One region of the Exiguobacterium sp. HSB13 genome, then DNA from elsewhere that is predicted to be linked to it. Evidence: riboswitches for the same ligand, from Rfam matches in the RefSeq annotation. Region 1 holds a riboswitch; the other holds the start of a gene.
What was found. Region 1 has a riboswitch for S-adenosylmethionine ahead of ACZGCQ_RS14395 (LLM class flavin-dependent oxidoreductase). Riboswitches for the same ligand answer to the same signal wherever they lie in the genome.
Positions count from the first base shown of each region.

Region 2: another riboswitch for S-adenosylmethionine. It lies ahead of ACZGCQ_RS13670 (Na+/H+ antiporter NhaC family protein); the one in region 1 lies ahead of ACZGCQ_RS14395 (LLM class flavin-dependent oxidoreductase).

Region 1 covers NZ_JBUZOM010000003.1:162,237-166,427, forward strand. The annotation lists gene ACZGCQ_RS14390 (ATP-grasp domain-containing protein) at 1-823, opposite strand, end outside; gene ACZGCQ_RS14395 (LLM class flavin-dependent oxidoreductase) at 820-1,878, opposite strand; SAM riboswitch class I at 1,953-2,055, opposite strand; gene ACZGCQ_RS14400 (DUF975 family protein) at 2,166-2,804, opposite strand; gene ACZGCQ_RS14405 (DUF2325 domain-containing protein) at 2,868-4,133, opposite strand.
Region 2 covers NZ_JBUZOM010000003.1:13,439-17,629, reverse strand. The annotation lists gene ACZGCQ_RS13675 (hypothetical protein) at 103-306, shown strand; gene ACZGCQ_RS13670 (Na+/H+ antiporter NhaC family protein) at 350-1,660, opposite strand; SAM riboswitch class I at 1,742-1,846, opposite strand; gene ACZGCQ_RS13665 (metal ABC transporter solute-binding protein, Zn/Mn family) at 1,916-2,929, opposite strand; gene ACZGCQ_RS13660 (alpha/beta hydrolase) at 3,099-4,088, shown strand; gene ACZGCQ_RS13655 (histidine phosphatase family protein) at 4,106-4,191, shown strand, end outside.

The DNA of each region.
Region 1 (4,191 bases):
AGATCGTACCTGACGCATCCTTGATGAACTCGATGCCTGCGACCGCGATCTGGTTCGCTTGGAGGAACGCTTCGTACTTTTCAATGATTGGGTCATCGAAGCCTTCAACGATTTGGAACTTCATTGGAGTTTGCGGTGCTTCTTCTCCGACTGGGCAGAACAAGTCGTCGATCACACATGCATCTGCTGGGCAAAGCTCAAAACCTTCTGACGTATCGACTCGGACCGCGTAGACAAACTTTCCACCTACGAACTCACAACGCGTGATGTACGGTTCTGGTGCTTGAATATACTCTTGAATCAATGTGATGCCATCAACTGGTTCGTCGAATGTCGGACCATCGAGATAAGCTTCAAGTGCTTCAATCGAGTGGAATAACTGGACGCCGAGACCTTTTCCGGCACGGTTGTGTTTCGTGATGAATGACGAAACGCCGATCTCTTTTGCTGCTTGTACGATTTGATCGCGTCCGACGGCAGCCGTCGTCTTCGGTACACGAATGCCTGCTTTACGTAGTGCCGTATACTGATTGATTTTGCTGACTTCTAGACGAAGCGCACGCGTTCCGTTAAAGACAGTCCGGTCGTGTTCTTCTAACCAAGCAAGGACCCCTTCCGTCAACTCCGGCGCGTAACGGTGCCCGCGTGTATGCGAAGAGGCACTCATACGGCTGTAAAAGACACCTTCTGGCGGCAGTTCATCGAGTGGAACGATTCCTTCATTTAGATGCCACTCTTCATACGGTAACTCGAGTTCTTCGAGACGTTTGATGAGATGGTCCGTCCATTCTTGGTTTTCGTGGAGAATATGAATTTTTGTCATGATTGTTGACCTACCTTTCGTTTCGCTTCGACCAGTGGCATTACGTCACGAGCAAAGCGTTCCATTTCTTCGAGTTGTGGTGAGAATTGTAATAAGAGTAACGTGACACCAACGGCTTCGAACGCTAGAATGCGCTCTGCAATTTGTTCTGGTGTTCCGATCAAATTCGGTCGTAGACCACGGTTCGAGACGGAATAATCGTTTCGCTCGACCTGTTGCTCCAGTTGCGATTTACTAATGAAATCCTGATAACCGGCATAACCGGCACTGTCTTCCTTGACGTCCGTAATGCGTTGCCACTCAAGCAGTGCTTCTTCTTCCGTATCCCGGCAAATGATGTAGGCAGCAAGACCGAAACTCTCGAGCGGTTCGTGTCCCGTCGCTTCACGGCGTACTTTCATATCGTTGATTTTATGGGCTACTTCTTCAACAGTGCCCCCATGCATAACATAAGCGTCACAGTGTTCGACGATTGTCCGCTTTCCAGCTTCACTCTCTCCACCAGCGTAGAGCTTGATGCCTGGACGCTGGACGGGCTTCGGATGAAGTTCCGCCTGCTCGATCGTGTAGTGATTACCGGAGAAACTATACGGTGACGCATCTGCCCATAGTCCTTTCATGACCGTAACGAATTCTTTCGTCCGAGCATAGCGTTCATCGTGTGCTGTGAAGATACCGTTGTATTGTTTGGCTTCCTCTGCCCACCACGCCGAAACGACGTTGAGCGTAAAGCGTCCACCACTCAACTGATCGATGTTTGCCGCCATCTTCGCCGTCGTCGCTGGATTATGGAACCCAGGGCGAACCGCTGTCATGATTTCTAAGCGTTCTGTCGTTGCAGCAATCGCAGCTGCCGTCGTCCATGCCTCAAGACTCGGTTCCTTGATACCTTTGATGTCGTTCAAGTTCAATTCCGCGATCAACGTCGTCGAGAAGCCGATCCGTTCTGCTGTTTGTGCGACTTGTTTTGCATAATCGAATGTCGGTGGCATCTGTTCATCTTCGACGTTACGTAACCATCCCCCAAAAATCGGTAACCAAAAACCATACTCCACTCCATCGTCCCCCTTATCATAAAAAAACGCTCTTTTCGAAGTTCGAAAAGAGCGACGGTATCTTGTCCTGTCCGCTCTTATCTTCGGAAGGTATCCCTTCCTGGAAGTAGCACCTTCCGCCGTAGCGGGGTTGCTGAAGTGTCTTCGGGCCAGTCCCTCGACTTCTCTAGATAAGATGTGTTGCATTCATCGTACAGAATTCAGTGAACTAAAGCAACCATTAAACCGTCTTTTCCTATCGGATTTATTCCAAAAGAAAAATCCCGACGCAATGTCGGGATTCGGTATTAATATGGTGCGACGAAATCTGATGTTGGTTCTGGTGCTTGTTCACCACGAACACGATCATAGAATTTTGCCATTGTGACGCTGAAGTATGGTCCAACCCATAAGACAGCAAGACCAAGTGTAACGATCACAAGTAATGCCCAACCAATGAATGATAGGAAGAGTAAGAATGCTTCCATCTTATGACCATCCATGAGTTGGCGTGAACGCGTGATCGCCTCGAGGATACCGACCGATGGTTCATCTCGAAGGATGTAGAACGTCAACAGGTAAGAGAACGACTTGATGATCCCTGGAATGATCAAAAGTAGTGTCCATAGGAATAAGAAGACCGCTTGCACAATCGAGACGCCGATGACTTTTCCGAAGATTTTATACGGCTCGAACAAATCAGCTACTTTGACTTCTTCATTGCGTGCGAGCGACATCGCGACCCACGTCCAACCCGCTGCGATTGGGATCAATAAAATCGAAAGAATGATACTGACCGCACTCATCGCATTTAGATCTTCGTTAGGATCTGGTCCGATGAACGTCGGAACGCTCTGGATGATAGAAAACAGTACGAACATGAGGATGGCAAATCCCCAACGACCGCTAAGCGACTCCTTCGCTGCTTTTTTTAATTGAGATGACATGAGTAAGGTCCTCCTTGAAAAATAAGTTCTCACCTTACTTTACGGTCGAATTCTTCTAATGTTTCACTCTTTTTTCAATAATTTCCCGTCTCGTTGCTGGTTGAGCCAGGCACGCTTAAGCTGTCGTTCACACGCCGTGTATAACGAGCGTCGACCGTCGAGCCGTTCCATCGCGAATGGAATACCATGCTTTTTCGCCTGCGCGATGACATGTGCACTCGCCGCATGAGAAACGCGACTCGTTACGACGACGATCGCATCCGTCTTTTTGGCGAGACAGGCAATCTTTTTCGCGGACTGTGCGTCCCCTGCTAGATGAATCAATTCGATCCCCGTCGGCGCAAAGAACTCACGATAGACAGCGGTCTGTTGTTCGTTTCCAACGATGATGAGACGCATTCCTGTGAAGCGCGTGAAATCTAGCGGTGTCTTATCGATGAAGTCCATCAATTGTCCAGGGACGGCTGTCGTCACGATGGGTTCAATCTTTTGCTCTTTTTGAATGCGAATGCGACGCTGCGCTTTTTTAGCTTTCGGCACCGTTTGTCGTTTCATTTTTCGTGCATACCGATTTGACTTTTTCGTTGTCACAGGCGTCTTCACTACCGGTTGCTTGACCTCAGATGGACGGTTTGATGATGTGTTGACGATCGGCTCTTCATACGTGAACGGATGTTTCCAAGCAATCGTTAGTGTATCTTTCCGTCCGCGCCACATGACGAGATCGACGAGTTGTCCTGCTTCTAGTCGGAAATAGCGCATGTCTTCTACCGGTACGACATAATAAAACGGTCTGCCCGACTCATCTTGCAGTGGACCATTCACCGTTTCCTCAATGATTCCATGTGCCTTGACGATAGCTTGTTCAAACACGACACGTTCCGGATTTTCTCTCATTCGCTCCGTCGAGACGACGGCTTCAACACGGCACATCGTTTTTTGATCATCCTGACGATCGACACGGACCCGGACTTCCATGCCGTGCTCGAGATTCCAATCGCGGACGTCTCGTTCTGAAATATGACTGCCGGACCATTCTAGTAAAGTACCGCCTTTTAACCCCCGCTGAAACGTATAGGCATAACGTTGCGTGCGTACTGGCTCGACAGGTACTTGTGGTGGCATTACGATGGTCTGTTTCTCTCGTTTCACTTCGTCGATGACTAGTGTTTCTTGAACGTCGCGCGGTGCATAATACGCTGACATCTTGACCCATTCGTCGATTCCGTTCACTTCGTCGAGCCAGAGTTGCCAATCTTCATACCGCTCCACGACTGCTAATTTCATCTGTACCAATTCAGTTGCTCGTTCCAACACCTGTTGCATCATCCGTAACCACTTCCTTTGCGTTTTTTTCACTATAGCAACGAAAAAACGTGGAAGTAGT
Region 2 (4,191 bases), 150 kb from region 1:
ACGAACGAAGACGTCCGTTTCCATGCTCATGGAGGAATAAAATACGGTAAAATAGAAAAGAACCATGAGATTTAATCGTGTGTTAAAAGAGGGGGAGAAAAGATGGCTCAAAAGAATAAAAAGTTATCCAAATGTACTTGGCTTAGTATTGGCGCCTTGTTAGTAACGCAGGCAGTGGGTCTATTTCTTAGTGCGCGAAAATCAGGACGTAATCCATGGGTTTGGGGAGGCGCTGGACTTGTTCAATTCCCGCTTCCGGCAATTGCTTATTTAATCTTAGAACGACAAGCGAAGCAGAAAAAATAATAAAACAGGTCCAATCGTCGACGCGATTGGACCTGTTTTATGGTTACGAAGAAATTTTTTCTTGCTTCGTCGCTGTCTTCTTCATGCGTGGCAAGCCGAAGAAAATGGCGATTGATCCACAGACGAAGAGGAGGAATGGATAGAACAGATACGGAATCAGTTCAGGAGAAGCCGTTTTCGTCAATTCTGCTGCAATCAATAGTTGTGCTCCATACGGAATGATGCCTTGAATCCCACAAGAGAAGATATCAAGAATACTCGCTGATTTCTTGCGATCGACTTCATACGTATCGGCGATTTCAGCTGCCAGTGGTCCAGCGACGAGAATCGAGATCGTATTGTTTGCTGTCGCAAGATTCGTCGCACTGACGAGTGCCGCCATACTGAATTCGGCACCGCGACGCTGTGAAATCTTGCGTGTCAGCGTCTCTTTTAAGAAGGCGATTCCACCGTTGAACGTAATCAAGCTGACGAGACCACCCATGAGGAGCGTCAAAATGGAGATCTCCGCCATGCCCATCATTCCTTCAGACATCGAGAGGACGAAGCCACTCAAGCCGAAACTACCATCGATCATACCGATGATACCGGTTAGCAAAGTACCACCAATAAGGACAAGGATGACATTGACGCCAAATAGTGCAAGGACGATGACAGCAAGGTATGGAATCAACTTATAGAACTCAAATGCTTTTGCTTCGACGACGTCACCAGAACCAGACACGAATGCGAGCAAGATGACCGTCAAAATAGCAGCCGGTAGGACGATCATGAAGTTCGTCCGGAATTTATCACGCATGTTCGTTTTTTGGGTCCGGACGGCAGCAATCGTCGTATCCGAGATGAACGACAAGTTATCGCCGAACATCGATCCACCAACGACAGCAGCCGCTGCTATCGCAACGTTGATGCCTGTCGCTTCATGAATACCGAAGGCGATCGGCGCGAGTGCAGCAATCGTTCCAGTCGATGTTCCCATTGCCATCGAGATGAAGGCGGCAATGACGAACAGACCACTCATCAGGAGTGATGGAGGGAGGAACGTCAAAGCAGCATTGACGGTCGCATCGATGGCACCGATTGCTTCTGCCGTTCCAGAAAACGTACCGGCTAATAAGAAGATGAAGACCATGATCATGATATCGGGATTTCCGGCACCCGTTGCAATTCGTTCAACCGTTTGATTGATGGATCCTTTCGTCGTGATTGCAGCAAAGATCAAAGCGATCAATGCAGCGATGAGGATCGGGAATTTGTAAAAGTCGCCATAGAAGATCCCGGCTCCGATGAAGAGGACCAGGAATACGACGAGGGGAAGCAGTGCCCATTTGTTAGGCGTGATCGTTTCATTCATTGTTGACACCTCGTTTCTCAAAGATACAAAAAAAGACCCCTTCGCAAGAAAGAAGGAGGTCTTTATGAAATAAAGACGCTCTTCTTATCTCTCAAGCTTTCGCTTGCTGGATTTGGCACAGTACGAATCAAATCGTCCGCTGCCGAAACATCATTGGGCCAGTCCCTCCGTTTCTCGCGATAAAAAGAAGTCATTCAATTGTTGTAAAACACGTTTCTTACCGTACCGTATTGAGTAACGCGTGTCAACTGTACTTTACTGAAGTGCTTGTTTCAATGTTTGGACGTTTTCTTCCATCAACTTGAAATAAGAACTGTTTTGTTGTGCTTTCGTGACCGACTCTAGGTTATGAATCGTCACGGATTCAGCTCCGATTTCTTTTTGGATGACACGTGCGACCTTAGGTGAGACCGTCTCTTCGAACGCGACGTATTTCAAATCATGCATCCGTGCTTCTTTCACTAAAGCAGCCAGTTGCTTTTGTGACGGTTCATCGGAAGGAGAGATTCCCGCAATCGGTAGTTGCGTGAAACCATATCGTTCTGCGAGGTAACCGTATGCGGCATGTGTGACGAGAAGTTCTTTTTTTGATCCGTCAGCAACCGCTTGTTTGAATTGTTCGTCCAATTCATCTGCTTGCTGATCGAACGTTTTTAAGTTTTTCTCGAATGTTGCTTTGTCTTTTGGTACTTCTTTTGATAAGGCAGTTGTAATCGAGCGTGCCATTGCTTTCGCGTTGACAGGATCGAGCCAGACGTGTGGATCGTATTTTCCATGGTCATGACCCTCTTCTTCATGCGCATGTTCATCCGTTGCATGATCATCGTGCCCTTCTTCTTCGTGGGCATGTTCGTCTTCTGTATGCCCCTCTTCTTCATGTGCATGAAGTGTAGCATCCGATTCTAGTAAGTTGACATCTTTACTCGTCTCAATGAAGCGGACGTCTGTACCCTTTAGGCTCTCTTGAATTTTTTTCGAATACGGCTCAAGCGTCGTACCCGTTAAAAGGAACAAGTCTCCTTTAGCAATCTCAGTGAGTTGTTTTGATGTTGGTTCGTAAGAATGGGGATCCGCTCCAGGTGGGACAATCATTTTGACATTGACTTGATCGCCACCAATTTCGCGGGCGATAGCAGCCGTCGCAAACGTTGATGCGTAGACTTCTGTCTGTTTGCTATCTGAAGTCGATGAATCGGTATTTGATCCGCAAGCCGCGAGGACACTTGCACTCGCGAAGGCGACTGTTAAAGCAGGAATGATTTTTTTCATTATATGATACCTCCATTATTAAAACGTAACTATTCCGATTTGGACTTTCTCACTATAGCGGAACACCGATGAAGCGTCAAGTACGAATACCAAGACGTTCGACTTCTTTTAAAACGGGGTAAAAGGATAATAAAGTGAAGAAACTGGCACGTCTTTTGGAGGTGATCAAGTGAAACGTGAAACTGCATGGCTAATGGGGGGAGCTGCATTATTGACGACAGCAGCAGCGGGAGCGAGCATCTGGAACAATTACGGTGCATTACTTCGGTGGACCGAACCCGCCTTGCCACTCACAGAAAAACAACTTGCACCGCGGACACTCATCTATAAACAGGTGGGGGACCGCACCTTACAGCTCGATCTCTATTATCCGCTGGGGGAAGGACCATTTCCAATTGCCATCTACGCACACGGTGGTGCATTCGTTCGTGGAGAACGGGACGATATGTTCTGCTTTAGTCCAATCGTCGACCGCCTACTTGAACTCGGAGTTGCCGTCTGTAGCATCGATTATCGTTTGTTCGAAGAGGGCAGTTATTTTCCGGATAACCTCGAGGATGTACGGGATGCGTTATGTTTTTTGAACAAGGAAGCAGAGGACCTTCGTATCTTAAGAGGACGGATGATGGTATGGGGAGACTCTGCCGGAGCCGCACTCATGTTGACGACGGCACTTGCCCCAACTGCTTTTGTCGGAGAGCGTGATGAACGCCACATGCCATTGGTCAGTGGTGTCATCGCTTTATATCCGCCGACGAATTTTTTATTGTTTAATTTCATTCAGACTTGGATTGCCCACATTAAGTTCTATAAGGGTGGACGGGAAGAATGGCGCAAGCTGATGACACACGTCTCACCGGTCACACACCTATCTTCGGATGCCCCACCGATCATGCTCTTGCATGGCAAAAAAGATCCAATCGTTCCCTTTTCGCAAGCACTCCATTTCGTCGAAAAAGGAGCCGATGTCGGAGCTGATGTCCGTTTATTTTCTTTTCCGAACGGTACCCATTCGCTTGCCAGTTTTGCTCAGACGGAAAATCCATTGAAGATCGAGCGATTGCTCGAACGAATTGAGCGTTTCACCTGTCAGGTGCTACTGTTGCCACCGCGACAACTTCCGAATGGAAAACATGATACAATCAGTCATATTTCTTAAATGAGGGAGACAGAGACATGACTGAAATTTGTTTAGTGCGGCATGGTCAGACGGATTGGAACTTAAACGAACGGATTCAAGGAAGAGAAGATATACCGTTGAA